One region of the Priestia sp. ABM2_011 genome, then DNA from elsewhere that is predicted to be linked to it. Evidence: riboswitches for the same ligand, from Rfam matches in the RefSeq annotation. Region 1 holds a riboswitch; the other holds the start of a gene.

Region 1 (12,025 bases):
TTTTTTTAACGCAAGCGCTTATGCCTCATCTCTTGACGAGACCTGAACCTAAAGTTATGAATATCATTTCAACTGCAGGACTTCGAGGGAAAGCCAATGAAAGCGTCTATGTGGCAAGTAAATTTGGCGTAAGGGGATTTACAGAAAGTTTAAAAGTGGAGTACCAAGATACCAACCTTCATGTGACGGCAGCTTATATGGGAGGCATGAATACTCCTTTTTGGGATCACAACAACCACATTAAAGATAAAAGCCGCTTGCGCTCAGCTTCAGAAATCGCTGAGATTATTTATAAACAGCAGAATGACTCAGAAGATATTTTGTTTTAAAAAGATTGAAGCATCACAATAAAAAAATCCGAACGAGTTGGATTCTCTATCAAGAATCTCGATTCATCGTTCGGATTTCCTTCAACTAACATACTTTTTTCCCCGCTCTATTCCTCTTCAATAGAATCTAGAAATGATTGAATTTGTTCAATGGAGAATCCTTTTCTATAAAGAGCCTGCTTCATTTTTTGCTGATATTCCCAGCCTTCATACTTTGAAAAACGACGATGAGCTTTCATTCCTTGATATTGCAGAGCTTCCCAAACCTCATCGCTTTCTTTTTCTGTATCCGTTCGCTGAAATGCTTCTTGAATAACAGAAAACGAATAGCCCTTCACTGCCAATGCTTGTTCCATTTTTTGTTTCATCATTACTTGAGATAATTTTTTATATTTCCCTTTTAACTTTTCAATTAATTTTACAGCAGTTTGAATTTGCTGTTCTTCAGGGTATTCACATAAACTAAGGGTAATAATGGAATCAGAAATCCCCTTTTCTTTTAATTCTCTTTGAATCACATTTGGTCCTTTTGGTGTTGTGTTCATCTGAGTTAACACAAATGCTTTTGCAAACTCTTCATCATTTAAATAACGATGGCTGACTAGTTTCTGAATAACTTGTTGAATAATAGTAGAGTTAATTTCTTTTTTCTTTAAATAATCATGTACCTCTTTTTCAGAGCGCATTCGATAAGATAAGTAAGTGATCGCTAAATTATAAGCTTTTTTCTCATCATCTGCGTACTGAATTTCCGTTAATTCAAATTCATCAAGCTCACGACCTTTTTTTAAGTCATATTTGATGAGGACATTTTCGTCAACACCAAAGCCAAACTCTTCACCTTTACCGTAATCTAAATACACATTATAACGTTCACCGCTATTCTTTTGCGTCGTGATCTTTGTGACAACAGGCATTAACCTTCACCTCATATTTCTTATTTAAATTGATGGCTGAAGAACCGCCAAACGTATCATACACGTTTTTATTTATCTCAATAAAGGAGGAAGTTCGTATGAAAATTGTTATTGCTGGAGGAACTGGATTCGTAGGTAAAGCTTTAACAAAACATTTTTTAACACAAAAACATTATGTATATATTTTAACACGCAATGCAGATAAAGCTGCAAGAGATCCGAAACTTAAATATGTAGAGTGGATGCAAGAAAACAGCCAACCTGAAGAGCATGTAGAAGGAGCAGACGTTTTTATCAATTTAGCTGGCGTTTCACTTAACAGCGGCCGCTGGACGGACGAACGCAAAAAAGCCATCGTGGAAAGTCGCCTTTCTTCTACTCAAGAAATTCTTCGCATTATGGCTTCTTTACCCGAAAAACCGTCACTTTATGTAAATGCAAGCGCCGTTGGTTATTACGGGACATCAACGAAAGAAACGTTCACAGAAGCTTCTCCATCGATCGGGACAGACTTTTTGGCTGAAACGGTAAAAAAGTGGGAAAATGAAGCGCTAAAAGCCATGGAACTCAATATTCGTACTGTCTTAACAAGATTCGGCGTTATATTAGGAAAAGATGGCGGAGCACTTCCTTCTACGGCCCTTCCTTATAAATTATTTGCAGGAGGAACAGTCGGTTCCGGAGAACAGTGGATGTCTTGGGTGCATCTTCAAGACGTCGTGAAGATCATTGATTATTGTATTCATACCGAACAAATAGAGGGAGCTGTTAACGTCACTGCCCCAAATCCCGTTCAAATGAAAGAGTTTGGAAAGACGATTGGAAAAGTGTTGAATCGTCCTCATTGGATGCCCGTACCTAGCTTTGGCCTTCAGCTGCTGATGGGAGAAATGAGTATGATTATTTTAAAGGGACAGCGCGTTTTACCTGAAAAATTGATTCAACAGAATTACATTTTTACATATACTGTATTAGAAGATGCATTGCGAGATTTACTCTAGTTATTTTCTGTTATTTCCCTAAAACAGGTGACTAAGCTGCCGATAGATAGGAGTAACTTTATGAAAACCATTCTCTTAAAAAATGCAACGCTCTATCCTATTACGTCAAAACCTATTTATAATAGTGATGTGCTCATTCAAGATGGAAAAATTGTTTTAATTGGGCCAAAATTGCAGCCACCTCTTCGAGTAGAAGTCATTGACTGCAAACAGCGTTATTTATTCCCTGGATTTATTGATGTTCATACACATCTAGGATTATATGATGAAGGAACCGGCTGGGCCGGGAATGATGCTAACGAAACCATTGAACCTATGACTCCACATATCCGAGCTTTTGACAGTGTACATCCTTTAAATCCTGGGTTTAAAGATGCCATTGAAGCGGGTATTACGTCTGTACACATTATGCCAGGAAGTGCAAATGTGATTGGAGGCACAACTTCCGTTATTAAAACAGCTGGAACAAGCATTTCTCAAATGTTAATTCAAGAGACAGCTGGACTTAAGATTGCGCTAGGAGAAAATCCAAAACGAATTCACAGCCACGGCAATAAAGAATCGATTACGCGAATGGGTATTATGGGGATGCTGCGAGAAGCATTTTATCACGCAGCAAGCAGTGACAACAAAGATGATTTGCGCATCAAACCTCTCACTCAAGCACTGAATAGAGAAATTCCAGTTCGGATTCATGCTCATAGAGCCGATGATATTCTATCAGCTCTTCGCTTAGCAGATGAATTTCATTTAGACGTCCGTATTGAGCACTGTACAGAAGGCCATTTAATTGCTAAAGAGCTGGGTGGAAGAAATTTAAAAGTAAGCGTAGGTCCAACTTTAACACGCCGCTCAAAGGTTGAACTTAAGAATAAAACGTGGAAAACCTATCAAGCTCTTTGCAATGAAGGAGTAGAAGTTTCCATTACAACGGACCATCCTTATACGCCTATTCAGTATTTAAATATTTGCGCATCCATTGCCGTACGTGAAGGACTCGAAGAGCAAAAAGCATTAGAAGGCATCACGATTACTGCTGCTCGGAATCTCCGTATTGATCATCGAATCGGCAGTATCGAAGCAGGAAAAGACGCTGATTTAGTGCTATGGAGCCATCATCCCTTTCACTACTTAGCAAAGCCTATTTTCACCATGATAGATGGTAAAATATTATTTAAAAAAAATTAACATTTTACCTATTTTCTTTTTTTATTTTTTTTAGTATGATACGTTTAGAAGCATGTGAATTTCACAAAAGCATAAACATCACACGTTGACTTTTTATGTTTGTTGACTTGTAATGGGAAGGCAAATGGTGCGCCACCAGGTAACTGGTTCTAGTGGGTTCGATTCCCACCCCGAAATTTTTTTAATTATTAAAAAATTTCGAGGGTGGGGACTTGATTGGAGTCTGTATATACCCTCGATCAGGAGGGAAAAGTTATGTTAAAAAAACGTGACCTAAATGACTGTCAATCTCTATACGAACTCATGGTACATCCTGATGTCTTCCCTTTTGTTCGTCATAAAGCCCATTCCTATGAAGAATTTTTATTTGTGACTAAACAAACGATGGAAGCAGAAGATCATGGAGAAATTATTTCTCGCACGATTTTAGATGAATGGGGTAACCCTATCGGCACCATTAATTTATTTGATGTACAGGATCAAGCTGGTTTTTTAGGCACTTGGCTTGGCAAACCGTTTCATGGAAAAGGATATAATCAAATTGCAAAAGAAGCGTTCTTTAATGAACTGTTCTTTGAGTTAAATATAGAGCGAATTTTTATGCGAATCCGCAAAATCAACATCAGGTCTATTAAGGCTGCCGAAAAACTGCCTTATGCAGTACTTGCGAATGAAACACACAAAGCTTTATACGATGAAATTAATCAACATGAAGACGTATATGATTTATACGAAATTCCAAAAGACTTGTATACATTATACTACCTGCGTCACGAACAAGACGTTCAAGAAGATCACCAGCTTAAAGAAGCGTAAGAGTCTCTCCGTTACACGGAGAGCTTTTTTTATGATTAAAAACGAGAGATTCTGGAAAAAATAAGTAGCATGATCGAAAAACGTTAATTGGAGGTTTTTTTATGTCTGAAAAAAAACGAAAAGAAAACGCAAAAAATACGTTAAGTAGCGCTCAAGAAATCTATTACGGCCGCGAGTTTAAAAAAGCAGACCGTGCAGGCGGCTACACGAAAAAATAAGTGAGGCAAAATATCTCTATCCAACGCTTGATCATCCCAACGTCCTTTCTGTACACTGTGTATCGGAAGGACGTTTTATATTATGTAAAGATAATAACGCGAAGATTTCATACGTATGATTTACGATTTTTTAATACTTTACTATATCCACAAAGTTTACCCACAATTATGTGGATAATGTGCATAACTTTATCAGATATGTATATTACCGCTCTCATAACTTGAAATGACAGTGGGTAATTTTTATGTGAATTTTCTGAAAAAATGTGAATAATGTGGATAAAGTTGTGAATATCCTATACAATTCAGCAGTTAACTCCTTGTTAACCTGTGGATATCTTCTTTAGCACTTTCGTTTGTTTTAGTAACATGAAAGCTTTTGATATATTATAAGTATAATAATAAAAAGTAGGGGAACTTCCCCTACTTTTTTATGATTGGAAACAATATATCCACACTTGTTCCTTGATTTAACTGACTAGAAAATGTCATCTGCGCATGATGAGCTTTAATAATCCGATAGCTGACCATCAGCCCTAAACCTGTACCTTTTTCTTTTGTACTATAAAAAGGCTCACCTATCTTCGCTAACCGTTCAGGAGGAATACCTTGCCCTTCATCAGCAAGCTGCAGCCAAAGGTGGTTTTCTTTTGCTTTAATCGTAATATGAATACCCCCTCCTTCAGGCATTGCTTCGATAGAGTTTTTAATAATATTAATAAATACTTGTTTTAACTGATTTTTATCTCCATATACCTGCGGTAATTGCTCATCCCTTTCAAATATGAAAGCTACCTTTTTTTCTACTGCTTCAGGTTCAAGAAGCGAGCACACTTCTTGAACAAGCGCTTGCATATTCAAGGGTTCAACATTCATAACCTGAGGTTTTCCTAACATCAAAAATTCTTCTACGATTCCATTCATTCGTTCTAATTCAGTTTCCATGATATCTATATACAAAGCATCTTTGGGATTTTGTTCTTTTAATAAGTGAACAAAACCTTTTAAAGAAGTCAAAGGATTTTTGATCTCGTGAGCAACTCCAGCTGCAAGTTCTCCTACAACGGCAAGCTTCTCAGAAGTTCTAAGCTTCTCTTCTGCTTTTTTACGCTCCGTAATATCTGTCGATACGCACAGCATTTGAATCACTTCCTGTTTTTCATTCATAATAGGAAGTTTTGCTGTTTCGACCCAGCGCCGGTTTCCTTTCGAATCTTTAAACTGTTCTTCTAATACCATCCCTTTTTGCGTACAGTTTGAAAACGTCCCTTTATATAAAAGATCTGATTGAAGGTTGAATTGATATTTATCAATTGGTTGTCCAATCAAGTCATCAGATTTTTCACCTAGCAGCATCGCAAAAGATTCATTAACAAGAATGAACTCCCTTTTTTGATTAATGGCATAAATATAGCTTGGATTAATGTCAATGACTTGTCTTAAAAACGTTTTTTGTTCCTGCAGCTGATTTTCTTTTTGCTGTAAATTTGCTTTAGAATGGCGTATATAGCTAATCATTTCATTAAACTGTTTAGATAAAGTACCGATTTCCCCCCGCTCAATTTCTCGTTCCGGAATTTTTTGATTAAAATTCCCGCGCGCTACTTGTCCCGCCAATTCATATAGTTTACGAATAGGATTCACAATTTGCCTTGCATATAACGCAGTAAAAAAAGAAAGCAGTAAAATTGTAATACCTGAAACGGTCCAAAGCGTTTTTTCAAACGTTTCATAAGGCCTGTAAATTTCTTCAACGGGTAATTCAGCGACAATTCCCCAATCCAAAACAGGAATATATTCAAATGACGCAAAGAAGTACTTACCTTCGGTGTTCACAACGCGCTGATATCCTGATTTATGATTCATCGTTTCCTGAACGATTTCATTTTCCCTGGCATTTTCACCGATTCTCTGTTTCTCAGGGTGTGAAATAATTCTACCATTGCGGTCTACAATAAACGTATAGCCGTTCTCTCCTATATCGAACGTTTGAAAAATGGATTGAAAGCTTTTATTTTCTTCAATGCGCAGCGCTAAATTTATAACTTTTTTTACATTTTGCTGCTCATCCAAAATAGGAATTGCCATCACCACAATGTAATGCTTTGTGTCTGCTGAAACGACATCGCTTAAATATATTTTTTTAGTTCGCAGCGCTTCTTGAAAATATTTTCTTTTACTTAAGTTCACGTGCTTCATACTCTTTAAATCATCTGGGTAATAATGCTCCACATACCCTTTTGTATTAAAAATGGTTCCGCTATCGATATACGGTGAAATATTAACTATTTTCTGCAGTTCTTTGTCTATCTCTTGTTCATCATCTGATAAAAAAATAGGATCTTGCTGTACCTCGTCGCCCAAGCTCCAAATATCTTTAATAACGATGTTAATTTGCTCTTTCATTCTCTTGACGGTTTTATCAGTTACCTGTCGATATTGATCTTGAGAAATATTAGGCAGCATCACTCTTGAAACTATAAACATTAGCGTCAGTACGGTACAAATAAGAAGCACATTAATCGTGAAGATTTTCCAAAACGTATGAGATTTAAACCATTTCATGTTTGTTCACCTTAATTCAATGAAGTCTACCTCCATTGTACTGCAAAATGAAAACTTTTCCATGTAAATGATAGAATTCCACCTTTAGACATAGAAGAAAAGCATTTGGTTCTACATTACTATCAGAAAACTATGAGCTTTTTCACTGTATTTTCTGCTAAAACTTTTTTAGGGTTCTTATATAAACTTTGCTTACTGCATTTTCTTCATACAGTAGAAATCAATTATTTATCTTCCAATAAAAAGACCCCATCACGAAATGATGAGGTCACCCATTTACTATTTCTTCTTCCTTCTAGCCCCGTAAAAACCAAATAAGAGAATAAACCAAACGGGTGTCAACAATAAGGCTGGGCGCGTCGCATCAGAAAACAGCATAATAATAAGAATCACTGCAAACAACGCTAGCACAACATAGTTTATAAATGGTGTTAACGGTGCTTTGAATGTTGATGCTGCATGCAGCTGCGGACGCGTTTTTTTATATCTTAGATGGCAAATCAAAATGATACTCCACACCCAAATGAAACAAATAGCGCTGATGGTTGTTACGATGCCAAAAGCTTGATCTGGTATCAGTTTGCTTAACAAAGCTCCCGCCGAGATAACCAGCGTAGATACAAACAATCCGTTGCTTGGTACGTGGTTTTTGTTCAGTTTTGCAAACGTAGATGGCCCTTGGTCATTTTTACTTAAGTTATATAAGATACGGCTTGTTGAAAACATTCCGCTATTACAAGCAGAAGCGGCTGAAGTTAATACAACAAAATTAATAATTCCAGCAGCAAGCGGAATTCCGACTAAACTAAAGGTTTTAACAAATGGGCTTTCTGCTGCATTCAATTCCATCCACGGGTTAATAAATAAAAGGACGATAAGCGCTCCAACATAGAAAAATAAGATTCGCAGCGGAATTTTATTAATGGCCGATGGAATATTTTTTTGGGGATTTGATGTTTCCGCTGCCGATACCCCTACCAATTCAACCCCGACGTATGCGAAAATAACCATTTGGAATGAAAGTAAGAAACCTGAAACACCGTTTGGAAACAGTCCTCCATGATTCCAAAGATTTTGAACCGTAACGGATCCTGCATCTGTTTTAAATCCGATTACCAGTAAAATAACGCCAATAACAATTAACGCAAGAATCGTAATAACCTTTATTAAAGCAAACCAAAACTCTAATTCTCCAAATAATTTTACGGTTAATAAGTTAAGTCCTAATAAAATGATTACACAAATAAGTGCAGGAATCCACTGAGGAATATTGAACCAATATTTCACATATACGCCAACGGCAATCACATCAGCCATAGCTGTCATGATCCAGCAAAACCAGTACGTCCACCCTGTGACAAATGAAGCCCATGGTCCAAGATACTCTTCAGCAATATCTGTTAACGATTGATAACCTGCTTTAGACAGCAGTAGTTCTCCTAGCGCTCTCATCACAAAGAAAAGCGCAATACCCACAATTAAATAAGCAAAGATGATAGAGGGACCTGCAAGCTGTATGGCTTTACCAGAACCTAAAAATAATCCCGTCCCAATGGTTCCTCCAATCGCGATTAGCTGAACATGACGATTGGATAAATCCCTCTTTAATTCTCGTTGTTCCAACTCTAACTCCTCCTAACAATAAAACCTTTGATGCGATCGTGCGGACTACAAAATAAAGTCCAATAAAAAAAGAGATTGGATGCGCTCCAATCTCATGGTCATAAGAATAACAAATATTATGGTACATGCTACCAATTAGTAACATGCCAAATAAATATCCGGTACTCTTCTGTCCTTTTGCCTGAGATTGTGAACCCTTCGGCGTCGCGAAACTATCGCGATCTCTCCAGAAGCTGCTCCTGCTATAGTGTGATCCATAGCAATCATAGCTTTCTACGTATTAAATTTTTCGATCAAGATAATGACTGTCGAATAGTTGTTTATTCTAATACCAGTTGGATGCTTTGTCAACAAGAAAGATGACTTTCATTTATTTACCTTCTTCGAAAGAAGGTAATGAAACAGGTTCAATCGTCAACTTAGTATCCTTTTCTACATGCTACCTGAGTCCCTGCGGAAACCTAAATACGTTAAATGGATCGTACTTTTTATTTACTCTTTCTAACCGCTCTGCGTTGTCTCCAAAATACTCATACTCGTAGTTTCTAAGGTTGCTGATAGGGAAATTCACATAGGAGCCTTTCGTAATACGTTTAATATATTGAAATCGCTTATACAGCCACTCTCTGTTTGCTCGTGCAAACGCATCGTCTGTCCATATAGATTGAAAGCCCAGAATATATCTAGCGTTTCTGTAAAAGAAGGCCGTTTCTCTGTTACCAACACTGCGAATTTCTCCTCCTAGTGCATAAAAAGAAATCGCGGCGTAAACGGACCCTTCTGCTGGACGCTGTATGAGATCTGCAAGATTTTCAAGCTGGCCAACTGAATAACTTCTTTGCACAAATCTTCCCGTTGACTTAAATTTTTCAGAAGGAGGATAGGTTGCTTCTATCTTTTGTACCGCTTCAAGAAAAGATAATGACTGTAGCTCGACTCGGAACCCCTCCACCTCTGCAAAAGGCTGCAAGATCTTTCGAGCTCTTTCTGGAGATCCGTAAAAGAAGCCGTTCGCAAATATGCCCAATCCTTCTCCTTCTGCATTATAAAAACTGGCAACTAGCGTCATACGTTTGTCCAATTCAGGCAGCCAGCTTTGCCATATATTCATCACTTGTACCTGTTTTTCTCTTGTAGTACCTACATAAAAGAAGCGAACAAGCGTCACAGAGCTGTTCGTCGGTTTTGGAAGCTGAAACGTCATGCTTGCCACAACGCCAAAATTACCGCCACCAGCACCTCGGCATGCCCAAAAAAGATCCGCGTTACACGATTTGTTTGCTTTAATAATCTTTCCTTCATAATTGACCAACTCTAGCTCTATCAAGCTGTCACAGCCTAATCCGTAAAGTCTGCTCGAAAGCCCCCAGCCTCCTCCGAGCGTAAAGCCAGACACCCCAACAGTCGGACACGTTCCTCCTGGAAACACATATCCATTCGAACCGATAAAATCATACACTTCCGTATTCTTTGCTCCTCCCTCCATCTTTAAGATGTTCCGTTTCCTATCCAATTTCAACCCGTTTAACCGACTGATATCAATGACCAATACACAGTCACCCGTAGAATACCCTTCATAATGATGACCGCCAGATCGAATGCGAATGTCTACACGATGCTTGCGCGCCCATTGAATTGCATTTACAACATCCTGCTTTTTTTCACAGTACACAATCACAAGCGGAAATTTATCAATAGCACGATTCCACTCCTGACGAGTTTCCTCATAAATGGGGTCTTTCGGCGTTACCACTTCACCCGTAAGCCCTTTCAAAAACATTGAGTCCATTTGACCTCTGCCCCTCTGTATATACTTTTTAGTAGTTTTATTACTATAGTATTCTTGGGGTGGTTGAGGGTGTGGGTTTTCAAGACTAGATTGGCGTTTATCATCTCTATAAAAAATGAAATTTCAGTTCATTTACTGAAATATAAGTACTAATAAAACTTCTTTTCGGTGCTCCGATGCTTTCTAAAACATAACTTTCCAATAATTCAAATTAGATATATTAGAATATTTTTTCTTCCAACAAGAGTCCAATTCAAATAAAAAAAGAGCAGAACCAAATCTGCCCTTTACTCTTCATCTATTTACTTCTTTAACGTCAAACTCACTACATTCTCCACATGCGCCGTATGAGGGAACATATCCACAGGCTGAATGTAATCCACATGATAAGCCTTCGACAGCTGCTGCACATCTTTCGCTAATGTGGATGGATTACAAGATACGTAAACCACTTTCTTTGGCTTTACTTGTAAAATCGTTTTTAGAAGCTTGTCATCACAGCCTGTTCGCGGCGGGTCAACGACGACTACGTCTGGCTTCCATCCTTCTTTCACCCACTGCGGCATCCACTTTTCAGCTGGACCCGTCACATACGTGGCATGTTCAAATCCATGATCTTTGGCATTTTTTCGCGCGTCTACAATGGATTCTTCAATCGTGTCCATTCCGCGAATTTCTTTGGCATCTTTAGCAAGCCATAAGCCAATTGTCCCTACTCCGCAGTAAGCATCTACGATTTTTTCACTGCCTGTTAGCGCAGCTGCTTTTTTTACTTCGTCGTATAGCTTCACCGTTTGAAGAGGATTCAGCTGGAAAAATGCACGCGCTGAAAGTTCGAATGAGATATCACCTAACGTTTCTTGAATCACCGATTTTCCAGCGAGCGTAAACGTTTCGTCTCCAAAGATAAGCGATGTTTTTTGGTCGTTTACGTTTTGTACGAGCGATTTCACTTCCGGCAGGCGGCGCTGAATTTCTTTCATCAGCAGCTCTTTTTTCGGAATTTCTTTTTTAGCCGTGATTAAAACAATTTGCACTTCACCCGTTTCAAATCCTACTCGAGATACGATAGTACGCACAATTCCACGGCGTTTGCGCTCGTTGTAGATAGGGATTTGAAGGTCTTGTAAAATTCGTTTTATTTCTTTTGTCACGTGATTTGTAGCTTTATGCTGAATGGGACAGTTTTCAATATCAATCAAGCGGTGAGAATTCAGTCCATACAAACCAGCAATGACTTTTTGTTTGTCCACGCCGACTTGAAACTGAGATTTATTACGGTAGCGCCACGGATCTTCCATACCAATCGTTTGGCGAGTTTTTTCCTCTACTTTTTTTAATGAACTGTGACGTTCGAACGCTTGCAGAACAATATCCCGCTTGGATTCTAGCTGACCTTCATAAGATAAGTGCTGAAGCTGGCAGCCTCCGCACTGGTCGTAAATCGGACAGGGTGCTTCTACGCGATGAGGAGATTTTTTGCGAATTCGCTTGATTTTCCCTTCGGCAAACTTATGCTGAACATTTGTTGCTTCTACAACCACTTCTTCATTCGGTAATGCTCCCGGTACAAAGACGA
Region 2 (12,025 bases), 3.9 Mb from region 1:
ATCAATAACTTACCACACGGCTTGGACGAATTCAATATATAGTATTTGACACTTCTCCAAACATCTACATATAGAAGGGTGTCAAGTGAAATATTTTTTTTTTCGTAAAAAAAGTGTTTGACTTTTCTTCCCTATGTATTCTATTAGCCAAGCATTGTTTCTAAAAATTCCAATAAAAAGTGCAACTTATAAGAAGTTGCACTTTTATCTATTTACCATCCGCATTCGTTTAGCGCTTAAAGTTCCATTCATCCGATCCGTACTTTGTGCGCGCTAGTTCTTCTACATATGCTTCCTCTTCTTCAGACAGTGTATACGGTTCTAAATCGATATCAAGAGCAGAAGCAAATCCTTTATAAAACGCTTCTTTTGCTTCTTCGATAGAAATTTTGCGGCCCGCAATTGCATTGATGGCTACCGCTTTAGAACGAAATGCGCGCTGCATTCTTTCTTTCACGCGGTCATTTGGATAATTAAACACGCTGAATAATTTATCTTCATCAATCTCTAACAGAATAGAGCCGTGCTGTAGAATAACTCCTTTTTGTCTAGTTTGGGCACTTCCAGCAATTTTGCGGCCCTCTACAACAAGTTCATACCAAGAAGGAGCATCAAAGCACACGGACGAACGAGGGTTTTTTAAGCTATTTTTTTCTTCTTCTGAACGAGGAATAGCAAAATAAGCCTCGAGCCCTAACGAACGAAATCCTTCCAGTAAACCTTCAGAGATGACGCGATATGCCTCTGTAACTGTCTTAGGCATATTAGGATACTCTTCAGATACAATGACGCTGTAAGTAAGCTCTTCATCATGAAGCACGCCCCTGCCGCCCGTTGGACGTCTCACAAAGCCTAATCCTAATTCTTTTACTTTATCAAAGTTAATTTCTTTTTCAGCTTTTTGAAAATAACCGATCGACAGCGTTGGAGGGTTCCATCCGTAAAAACGAATCGTAGGTGGAATTTCTCCTTTACTATGCCATTCTAATAACGCTTCATCTAACGCCATATTGTAATAAGGCGAACGGTTGTTGGAATCAATAAATCTCCACTTTGCTTTCATCTACCTCATCCTCAGCTATATGTAATATAAAAAATAAATCCGTTTTTTAGTCTACCAAAAGATTGAGCTAAGGAAAAGCAAAGAGCAACATAAAACTACGAATTCAAATGTGGTAGTTTTTTCATTTCGGGGAAGAAATACGCTAGATTCAAGGCAAAATCGCTTTACTTCTAATTTCATTCACTTATATAATAAGAGTATGGATTTTGTCGAAGAAAGGAAGAATCAGCATGTCAGCAATTACAGCAGTACTCATTTTACTTGGAGTAATCATCATATACTCTGTCGTTATGTTCTTTATCCAACGTCGCATTATGAAAACGTTAACTGAAGAAGAATTCCGCAGCGGCTACCGCAAGGCGCAGCTAGTTGATATTCGCGAACCGAATGAATTCGAAAACGGACATATTTTAGGCGCACGAAATATTCCTCTTTCACAGTTCCGTATGCGCATTAAAGAATTTCGTGCGGATCAGCCTGTGTACATCTATTGTCAAAGCGGAATGCGCACAGGACGTGCAGCACAAATGCTTCGTCGCCACGGTGTTCAAGAAATCTATGATTTAAAAGGCGGCTTCAAAATGTGGAACGGTAAAGTAAAAAAGAAAAAATAATGGTATGTATATAGAAAAACCTCGCCTTTGGGCGAGGTTTTTTGTTAGACGTTTTGAACAGCCTGTTCTTTCTGATAGCGAAGAACTGGTTTTCTCGCTGCCAGCGTTTCGTCAAGGCGCTTCACAACCGTTGTATGCGGAGCTTCCTGTACGAGTTCAGGCGTCTCTTCTGCTTCTTTTGCAATTTGAATCATCGCATCGATAAACGCATCTAGCGTTTCTTTCGACTCCGTTTCCGTTGGTTCGATCATCATGCACTCTTCTACGATAAGAGGGAAGTAGATAGTCGGCGGATGATAGCCAAAATCAAGCAGTCGTTTCGCGATATCCAATGTGCGCACACCAAGCTTTTTCTGACGTTTTCCTGATAAAACAAATTCGTGCTTACAGTGACGGTCAAACGGCAGCTCATAGTGTTCTGCTAAACGACGCATCATATAGTTGGCATTTAGCACAGCGTTTTCCGTTACGGCTTTTAAGCCGTCTGGACCCATTGAACGAATATACGTATAAGCGCGAACGTTGATACCGAAGTTACCGTAAAACGGCTTTACGCGTCCAATTGACTGAGGACGGTTATAGTCAAAGTGATAGCCTTGTTCTGTTTTCACAAGCACTGGTTTAGGCAGATACGGAATTAAATCTGCTTTTACCCCTACCGGACCAGAACCAGGACCGCCGCCTCCATGAGGACCTGTAAAGGTTTTATGAAGATTTAAATGAACAACGTCAAATCCCATATCTCCAGGACGAGCTTTGCTTAATACTGCGTTTAAATTTGCACCATCATAATAAAGTTTTCCACCTGCTGCGTGAACAATTTCAGCCATTTCTAAAATATCTTCTTCAAATAACCCTAGCGTATTTGGGTTTGTTAACATTAAAGCGGCTGTATCTTCTCCCACTACGCGGCGTAAATCCTCTAAGTCCACTAAACCATGTTCATTTGATTTTACCGTTACCGTTTCAAATCCTGCAACTGTTGCCGAAGCAGGGTTCGTTCCGTGAGCTGAGTCTGGAACAATGACTTTTGTTCGCTGCGTCTCACCATTTGCTTCATGATAGGCACGAATCATCATAAGCCCGGTCCACTCGCCATGAGCACCCGCTGCTGGCTGAAGTGTTACTTCATCCATTCCCGTAATTTCTGTTAAATGCTCTTGTAAATCATATAAAAGTTCGAGAGCACCTTGAACCGTTTGCTCATCTTGAAGCGGATGAATATGCGCTAACCCAGCAATGCGTGCTGCTTGTTCATTCACTTTTGGATTATATTTCATCGTACATGAACCAAGCGGATAAAACCCTGAGTCCACTCCATGATTTCGTTTTGAAAGCGCGGTGTAATGACGCATAATATCGAGTTCTGATACTTCAGGAAGCTCAGGAGCTTCGGTACGGACATACGCTTTTCCAAGCAGCTCTTCAGCATTTACTTGCGGAACATCTAACTCCGGCAATGAATAGCCGATTCGCCCTTCTTTACTGCTTTCAAAAATAAGTGATTGATTTTGATTAAGCATGAAGATCCCCCAATTCATTTACAAGTTGGTCAATTTCCTCTTTTGTACGGAGTTCTGTAAAAGCAAGCAGCATGTGATTTTCAAGCGCTTGGTTATCACGGCTAAGATCATAACCGCCAATTATTTTTGATGCTAATAAATGATTGTTTGCTTCTGTTACCGAAACAGGAAGCTTCACGACTAGTTCGTTAAAAAACGGTCCTTCAAATGCTACATTTACCCCTTTTGCCTTTAACGCTTCATATGCATAATGCGTTTTTGATAAGTTTTGCAGCGCCATTTCTTTTACACCTTGCTTGCCTAAAGCTGTCATGGCAACTGATGCTGCTAAAGCATTTAACGCTTGATTTGAACAAATGTTAGACGTCGCTTTATCGCGGCGTATATGCTGCTCACGCGCTTGAAGGGTTAAAACAAACCCTCGCTTACCGTTTTCATCCACCGTTTGCCCTACTAATCGTCCTGGAATTTTTCGCATAAGCTTAGACGTAGTTGCAAAGTATCCGCAGTGCGGGCCTCCAAATTGACTTGGAATACCAAATGGCTGTGCATCTCCAATGACAATATCAGCTCCAAATTCTCCAGGAGGCGTAAGTAAACCTAATGATAAAGGATTGCTTGAAACCACAAACATACATTTTTCTTGATGAGTAATTTCTTCAATTTCTTTTAACGGCTCGATTTGTCCGTAGAAATTTGGATACTGGACAATAACAGCTGCCACGTCACTTCCCATCTCTTTTTCTAATGCAATCATATCTGTTACGCCGTCTGCTGCAGGGATTTCTACCACTTCAATGTATTGACCCTTCGCATACGTTTTTAACACATCTTTTGACTCAGGGTGAACGGCCGCAGAGACAAGTACTTTTTTCTTTTTCGTTTGACCCGCACTGAGCATAGCGGCTTCTGCTAAAGCAGTTCCTCCGTCATACATAGAAGAATTGGCCACGTCCATCCCCGTTAACTCACAAATCATTGTTTGAAATTCAAAGATGGCCTGAAGTTCTCCTTGAGAAATTTCCGGTTGATACGGAGTATAGGCCGTATAAAATTCCGAACGAGAAATAACATGATCAACAATAACCGGCATGTAATGATCGTAAACTCCTGCTCCTAAAAAAGAAGCATAGTCTTTTAAATGAGCATTTTTAGCAGCCATATTATTTAATTCTTTTAACAGCTGAGGCTCTGAAGCCGCTTTTTTAATATTGTATTCTCCTTGAAAACGAACGCGCTGCGGAATATCTGAAAATAAATCACCAACAGATGAAACACCAATTGCTGCTAACATTTGCTGCTGATCTTGTTCTGTCATTGGTAAATAGCGATGTAACATGTTAAATTCCTCCCCAAAGCTTACTTTGAACGTTTATAAAAAGGTGTTGAAACCACTTTTGCTTTTAAGCGTTTTTTCCGAACCTGCACTTCCACTTCTTGACCAAGCTCTGTATACTCTGCTGATAATAGCGCTAAACCGATGTTTTTCTTTAATGTCGGTGACTGTGTACCTGTTGTCACAAATCCAATTTGTTCTTCATCTGCAAATACTTCGTAACCGTGTCTTGGTATACCTTTATCAATCATTTCAATTCCTACCAGCTTACGAGGTGCCCCGCTTTCACGCTGTTCTTTTAAAACTTCTTTTCCAATAAAGCTGTCTTTGTTCGTCTTTACTGCAAATCCAATTCGAGCTTCAATGGGCGTAATATCTTTTGAAAGCTCTTGGCCATATAAAGCCAAAGTAGCTTCAAAACGAAGCGTATCACGAGCGCCTAGTCCGCAAGGCAACACCCCGTCCTCACTTCCTGCTTCTAAAATAGCCGTCCACAAGTGAGAGGCGTCAGCTGAAGAACAATAAATTTCAAAACCATCTTCTCCGGTATATCCAGTACGTGAAACAAGAGCATTTACATTCGCTACTTCTACATCATCAGCAAATGTAAATGGCTTTAATGAAGCTAAATTTTCATTCGTTAACGTTTGTAAAACTTTTTCTGCTAAAGGACCTTGTAATGCTAGCTGCGCAGTTTCATCAGATTGATTAACGAGCGTTACATCTCCTTGCTTGTGAGACACAAGCCACTCATAGTCTTTTTGAATATTAGCAGCGTTTACTACCAGCAAATACTCTTGATCTGCTTTTTTGTAAATCAGCAAATCATCTACCGTGCCTCCGTCTTCATAACACATAGCCGTATACTGCGCTTTTCCATCTACAAGGGTAGAAACGTCATTTGTCATCGTATGCTGAAGAAAAGCTAAGCTATCAGCTCCTGTCACAAGAATTTCTCCCATATGAGAGACATCAAAAAGACCTGCCTTTGTACGTACAGCTTCATGCTCTTCTTTAATAGAAGAAAATTGAACGGGAAGAGCCCATCCTCCAAAATCAATTGTTTTGGCACCATATTTTTGATAGGTATCATAAAGCGGCGTTTTGTGTAATTCTGTTGTCATATTTATGTCCTCCTCTTTTTCACGTGAAACTTTTCATAACGGGGAGTTTTCAAATAGTGTGGGAATCACTATGTATCCAAACAAAAAAGGACAGAAAACCCCCTACTGTATTTAGTAGGAAGTCTCTGTCCTTTTCACCTGAAAGTTTACCTATAAACGAATAGGTTTGCCTCGTGGGTGGTCTATAAACGCATAGACACTCTCCAGAGCTGCGTCAAACAAGAGTCTTTTTGCCTGAGAGATTCACAATTTTATTGCTTGCTCCTTCGGCGCTACATTCAAGTAGTCTCTCCCCGTGTCGTCATTCGCTTCTATAAAGTTGGTAAAGTTGGGCATACTACTGAAAGATGTATTTATCTTTATTCACACAATCATTTGTAAAGTGCTAATCTATTTTCTTTTTCAAATTTTCTAAATATATTTTTATCCTACCTGATTCTTATCATTTGTTCAATAAAAATTTTTTACAAAGGAGCATTTTTATCATGAAAGTGAAATTAAACATCGATGAAACATGGGAAGCAGCCTTCTCAACTAAATTGGAGCAAGACGGCCCTTGGTCTGCATGGGATTTGTATAAACTTGCCTATGAAATAGAAGACCAAACGCTTATCTCAGAATTTGAAGGACTACAAAGCCCAAAACATCTAGCCGATTTAACGCCGCTTCCTCATCAGCTCGAAGTAGCCAAACAAGTAGTCGAAACAATGAATGGGAAAGCCATTTTAGCAGATGAAGTAGGACTAGGGAAAACGATTGAAGCAGGGTTAATTTTGAAGGAATATATGATTCGCGGGCTTGTTAAAAAAGTTCTCATTTTAGTTCCAGCTTCGCTTGTTTCACAGTGGGCTATGGAATTGAATCAAAAATTTTATATTCCCGCGGTCCCTCAAAGAAAATCATATGTGTGGGATCAGTGTGACATCGTTGTGTCTTCAATTGATACAGCAAAACGTTCTCCTCATCGAGAAATTGTGCTAGAACAAGACTACGACCTCATCATCATTGATGAAGCTCATAAACTTAAAAACAACAAAACAAAAAACTATGAATTTGTTCAAAGCCTGAAAAAGAAATTTTGTCTGTTGCTAACCGCAACACCGATTCAAAATCGAATTGAAGAAATTTTCAACTTAGTCTCTCTTTTAAAGCCTGGCCATCTCGGCAATAAAGACTATTTTGAAGAATTATTTTCTGCTAAAAAACGCTCTTTGCAAAACGATGAGCACTTAAAAGAGCTTGTTAACAAAGTTATGATTCGAAATCGCCGCCATGATACGGGTATCGAATGGACGAAGCGAATTGTTCAAACCATTCCTGTTGAATTTTCACCGAAAGAACGCGAGCTATACGATGCGATTACGTCTTTTAAAGGAAACGGACTGCACCCTTCAAGTGCTTTTTCAATTTTAACCCTGCAGCGAGAGGCCTGCAGCAGCCGTGAAGCGGTGTATATGACATTAAAAAACATGCTGGAACGTCAGGAAGATCAAAACAGCGCATTAACGGAACATATGATTACTCCGTTAATGCAACTACTTCAGCAAGTGCCGCAAAATGCAAAAGCAGAAAAAGTTCTGGAGCTCGTTCAAAAAATTGATGACAAAGTTATTATTTTCACTGAGTACAGAGCAACTCAACTGTACTTACAGTGGTATTTAAAACAGCATGGAATTACCTCTGTACCGTTTAGAGGAGGATTTAAGCGAGGTAAAAAAGACTGGATGAAGCAGCTTTTTGAAAGCCACGCGCAAGTATTTATTGCCACTGAAGCGGGCGGAGAAGGAATCAACCTTCAGTTTTGTCATCATATTATTAACTATGATCTACCGTGGAATCCAATGCGTCTAGAACAGCGAATTGGAAGGGTACATCGTTTAGGTCAAAAGCATGATGTTCACATTTACAATTTAGCGATTCAACATACGGTCGAAGAACATATTTTAAAATTGTTATACGAAAAAATAAACCTGTTTGAACGAGTTGTTGGAGAGTTAGATGATATTTTAACAAAGCTTGATTTAAAAAATATCGAAGAGCATATTCAAGATATTTTATTTCATTCACGGAGTGAAGGAGAAATAAAAATCAAAATGGAGAACTTGACGTCTATTATTCAATACGAAGACAGCGAGGAGGATCAGCATGCAGCAAACTGATATTCATCAATTTTTAAAGCGTTACTTTCTAGCTAATAATTGTTCTATTGTTACAGAAACACCGTCTTATCTGACGGTTCAATTAACGATTGAACTCGACAAAGAATTGATGAATCGTCCATTTTATTGGCACTATATTGAAAAGACGGGAGGAGAAGCAATTCCTGCTTCGCTCACTTTCATTACAGACCCAGCATTTGAAGACGATTCCGTTCAAGGCGAACGAATTCATTTTGGCTCACCTAGGCTGCACCAAATTTTCGCTTCTACTCAGAAACTAGGCGGGTTTATTCACTTGTATGAACAAGTTGCATCAGCTCAGCAAACAAATCAGCCTTTACATCCTTGGCTTGCGTTAAATATTAAAGTCTCGTACAAATGCGATCGCAAAAAAGATGAGCTTTTGTCGCTTGGTATTAATTTAATCAATGGACAAATCGTTGAATCATTTCATGAATTAATCATTAATCAAAATTTGTCATCTAAAATCTCAGACTATTGCTTTACTCTTTCACCTTTTATTAAACCGAAAAGTGCCATCTCACGACTCACATCATATGTGACTGACTATGTTAAAACTCAGCCAACTGAATGGGCTGAAAAAGCGCAGGAAAGATGGTATGAAGACTTAGCGCTTCTTGATCATTTTTACGAAACGGCGGAGGAGCTGCCAGAAATATATATGACCGAAAAAACAGCGCTTCAAGAGCTGTACGAACCGACTATTTTATTCAAGTTTATAAACGGTGGCTTATTTTACATATCGCCTGAAACGATGTCTCGTCAATTTAATAAAACACAAGCCGGTTAAAAAAAGATGAGCATATGATATGCTCATCTTTCTTTTTTCTTTCTGTACCACAGCATAAACGACAGCGGAATCATTCCAAACCATCTGTTTGCAAAAGGTGCTCGCTCTTCTTTTTTTTGAATCTTTTTCGTTTTCCTCTCTTCTTTTGGCTGATCCATATATTGTACAAATTGCTGAGTCATATATTTTACATAATCATTCGTTTTCATATAATCATCTCCTCAGCACTATTATATCCGGAGAGAAAGAGACTTAATCCGTCCACTTCACAATGTGCTGATCCTTTTTTTGAATATATGCGGTTTCTGTCAATGCTCTTCCTTGCAATGTTTGACACTTTATTTTTAGAATAATCATCTGTTCATCTTCACTTACTACTTCGTATGAAACCGTACCCGTTTCTAATACTAAGGGTGCAGATGGAGATTTATTCTGTTCTTTTATTTCTTTTTTCACATGTACCACCGCGTTTTCTAGAAGATGCTGCAGACGATTTTTCTGCTCTACTTCTTGATAAAATGAACTTTTCGTCACAAAATAAGTGGTTTGTTGAGCTACTAACAGAAGAAAAAGCGCACAGAATGCCAACACAACCGGGAGAATAAACCCTTGCTCATTATGTTTCATAAGCAAGCATCAAAAACGTCGTAATGGTTTCTTCTCTAACTTTGTTAACACCGTCTGTTGAACGAATCAACAGCCTTTCTTTTTGCTGTTCATACATAATATTCTTAATGTGCTGCAGCACCACTTCATGACCGCTTTCATCCACTCGTCTTCTTATCTTATCTTCATAGCGTTCATAAGTGATGATCTGATTATTTTCCATTTTCAACGTAAGCGTAGTCGCATGAATTCCCACTTCTTTTGCTTCTCGATATTCCATAGCAAGTTGATTCACAAAAATTCCCCACTCCATTTCATTCATACTAAAGTCCGGATTATACGTTTGCTTAGCTAGCGGAATGATAATGGGGAAAAATGAAACAATGATCAAAAAAAGAGTAAAACTGACTAACACCTCTACAAGCGTAAAGCCTTTTTCACTTTTCACTTCAACATCACATCACACTTCTTTTTCATTTTATCAGCGGAATCTGTCCATTCTACACAAAGCTTTTGAGCACTTTCTCCGTTCCACTTCAGATAAAACACAACGTTTTCTTTTATGATTTTTTCTCGCTGTTTATATCCTGCTTCATATTTATATTTCAATAGCTCTTCGTGCAAGATAGCATCAGCTTGATACGAAACATATTGCTTCTTTTCTGCTTCCTTCATCTGAACATACAAAGGAATAATTGTACCGGTTAGGAGTAAAAGCATGCTAAATGAAACAAGCATTTCTAACAAGGTATAGCCCTGCTGACCCTTACATCTTGTCCACATAAAAACGCCCTCTACCTATTTGAAAAGTAACTTTGTATTTAAACTTTTGACTGCTGATAAAAATGGTCTTTGCTTGAGAAATATTGCCGTTTTTGTTGTATTGTATCGTGGAATTGCCGCTTCCAAACGTGATATGAATGGTGGAGTCATAGGTGCGCTTATAAAGAACGGCACGAGAATCAGAAACAATATATTCTGTTCCGTTCGGTGCGAAGTTAATTTTAATTGGAGATTCTCGGTTCATGGCTGTCTGCTGCACATAAAACGTGTCGCTTTGCAGCTGTCGCAAGAATAATGTGATTTTGTAATATTCCACAAGCGGCCGAATGGTTACGATAATGGAAAACATCATCACTTGCACAATAAATAAAACCATCAGCATCTCAATGAGGGTAAATCCTTTTTGCTTAAGAAGAACCACTAGCCGTAACCTTTCCGGTACCGTCAATTTGAATAGCTTGACCATTTGGACACACGGTGCCTTCTTTTAAGTAGCCTCCTGCTTCAAGCTCTTCTAGACTTGGTTTTTCGCCGTTTTCAAGCTCATATACTTGTACCTCAGCCTCTACGGTTTTGACAAGAGCTGAGCAGCCTTTGTTGTTAATAACCGTATTATGCTTTAATACATTTGGAATCATAATGAGCAAAAGCACGGTAATAACGAGCATAACGATTAACATTTCAATAAGGGTAAACCCTTTATTACCTTTTAGAATCATATTCTTTCACCCTTCTACAAGCTCGACATCACTTCTAACATCGGAAGCATAACAGACATATACATAAGCAGAATGACCATTCCGATGAACAAAAATGTAAGCGGCTGTACATATTTTAAAATACGAAAAATAAATTGTTCCATTCTTTCCATCATAAATAGACTGTAATCATACAGCTCTTGAGAAAGCTCACCGTTCTGCTGGCCATGCACAATAACATGAGCCAAGTCTTTTTCATAATGAGATTTAGCTGAAACGATATGATCTAATCGCATTCCTGAGGAAAGTTGATCTGTAAAAGCAAAAGCTTCCACTTGAAAGAACGGATGATGCTCCTGCTTTTGAAAAAGAGCAAAACATTCATAAATAGATAAACCACCGTTTAATAAATTGCTCATATGAACAGAAAAAAAGTAGGAGTTAAATAGCCGTGTGAACGTTCGGATAACGGGAACTCTCATAAAAAGCTGCATTTGAACTACTGGAGGCAATTTTTTAATGTAAATTACATAAAACAAATAAAGGATGATTGGCATACTGATGACTGCAGGTAACACAAAAGGAAAGAACGACATCGCCTGCATAAATAAGAGGATAAACGAAGACTGCTTGTTTCCAAAGGATAAGTACAGAGCTTCAAACTGCGGAAGTAAAACCGTACTTAAAACAAATAAAATGGAAAGAATAAACAGAAGCAGCAATACGGGATATTGAACAAGCTTTTGAAATTTTTTACGATGCCTTACTTTTTCTTCAATCATTGAGCTACTTTCTTTTAAAGCAAATTGAAGATTTCCATGCTGTTCCGCAAAATATAAATAGCTTAAAATATCACGGTGAAACTGAAGTTTAACAAAAGCATCGTGCAAAGATTCTCCTCGTTTTAACTGCTCAAGACATTTTTCAATATCCGTTTTTTCTTTGTTAGATACTTGAAACGTCAAAAATGAAAGAGCTTGAGAAAGAGTGTAGCCTTTTTCTAAGAGCTTGGAGACCTGCTTAAGAATTTTTGCTTGCTGAGCCAGAGACCACCTTTTTTGTCTATTTGTCTTTACCCCCATCCGTCTAGCGAATGCGGATATAAATAGCCTAGCGCGATTCCTTTTAGAATAACATCTCGGAGCGTCTTATAATCATAATCCGCATTTTCTCCTTTCACTTCTCTCATCACTGCGCTAAGCTCCTTGCCATAAAGCAATTCGTATATGCTGGACTGACGATGCTTCCTCATTTTTTTACAAGCAGGGTGGCATTTTCCCGAACACAGCGGACAGCGAATTTCTACAA

The links. Region 1 has a riboswitch for glycine ahead of ACXAE4_RS25960 (amino acid permease). Riboswitches for the same ligand answer to the same signal wherever they lie in the genome.
Region 2: it holds a riboswitch for glycine, as region 1 does, so the genes downstream of both, gcvT (glycine cleavage system aminomethyltransferase GcvT) here and ACXAE4_RS25960 (amino acid permease) in region 1, are expected to answer to the same signal.

Annotation. Positions count from the first base shown of each region.
Region 1 is NZ_JBSWUB010000001.1:4,920,503-4,932,527, forward strand. Features, by position in the region: gene ACXAE4_RS25925 (SDR family NAD(P)-dependent oxidoreductase) at 1-329, shown strand, start outside; gene recX (recombination regulator RecX) at 437-1,246, opposite strand; gene ACXAE4_RS25935 (TIGR01777 family oxidoreductase) at 1,345-2,247, shown strand; gene ACXAE4_RS25940 (amidohydrolase) at 2,308-3,435, shown strand; gene ACXAE4_RS25945 (GNAT family N-acetyltransferase) at 3,691-4,251, shown strand; gene ACXAE4_RS25950 (YfhE family protein) at 4,353-4,469, shown strand; gene ACXAE4_RS25955 (PAS domain-containing sensor histidine kinase) at 4,893-7,034, opposite strand; gene ACXAE4_RS25960 (amino acid permease) at 7,314-8,657, opposite strand; glycine riboswitch at 8,817-8,897, opposite strand; gene ACXAE4_RS25965 (FAD-binding oxidoreductase) at 9,097-10,446, opposite strand; gene rlmD (23S rRNA (uracil(1939)-C(5))-methyltransferase RlmD) at 10,749-12,025, opposite strand, start outside.
Region 2 is NZ_JBSWUB010000001.1:1,026,673-1,038,697, reverse strand. Features, by position in the region: gene ACXAE4_RS05525 (lipoate--protein ligase family protein) at 230-1,063, opposite strand; gene ACXAE4_RS05520 (rhodanese-like domain-containing protein) at 1,294-1,677, shown strand; gene gcvPB (aminomethyl-transferring glycine dehydrogenase subunit GcvPB) at 1,722-3,200, opposite strand; gene gcvPA (aminomethyl-transferring glycine dehydrogenase subunit GcvPA) at 3,193-4,539, opposite strand; gene gcvT (glycine cleavage system aminomethyltransferase GcvT) at 4,560-5,660, opposite strand; glycine riboswitch at 5,873-5,965, opposite strand; gene ACXAE4_RS05500 (DEAD/DEAH box helicase) at 6,146-7,819, shown strand; gene ACXAE4_RS05495 (YqhG family protein) at 7,806-8,630, shown strand; gene ACXAE4_RS05490 (YqzE family protein) at 8,654-8,839, opposite strand; gene comGG (competence type IV pilus minor pilin ComGG) at 8,883-9,257, opposite strand; gene comGF (competence type IV pilus minor pilin ComGF) at 9,247-9,684, opposite strand; gene ACXAE4_RS05475 (type II secretion system protein) at 9,681-10,019, opposite strand; gene comGD (competence type IV pilus minor pilin ComGD) at 10,003-10,440, opposite strand; gene comGC (competence type IV pilus major pilin ComGC) at 10,427-10,738, opposite strand; gene comGB (competence type IV pilus assembly protein ComGB) at 10,753-11,799, opposite strand; gene comGA (competence type IV pilus ATPase ComGA) at 11,790-12,025, opposite strand, start outside.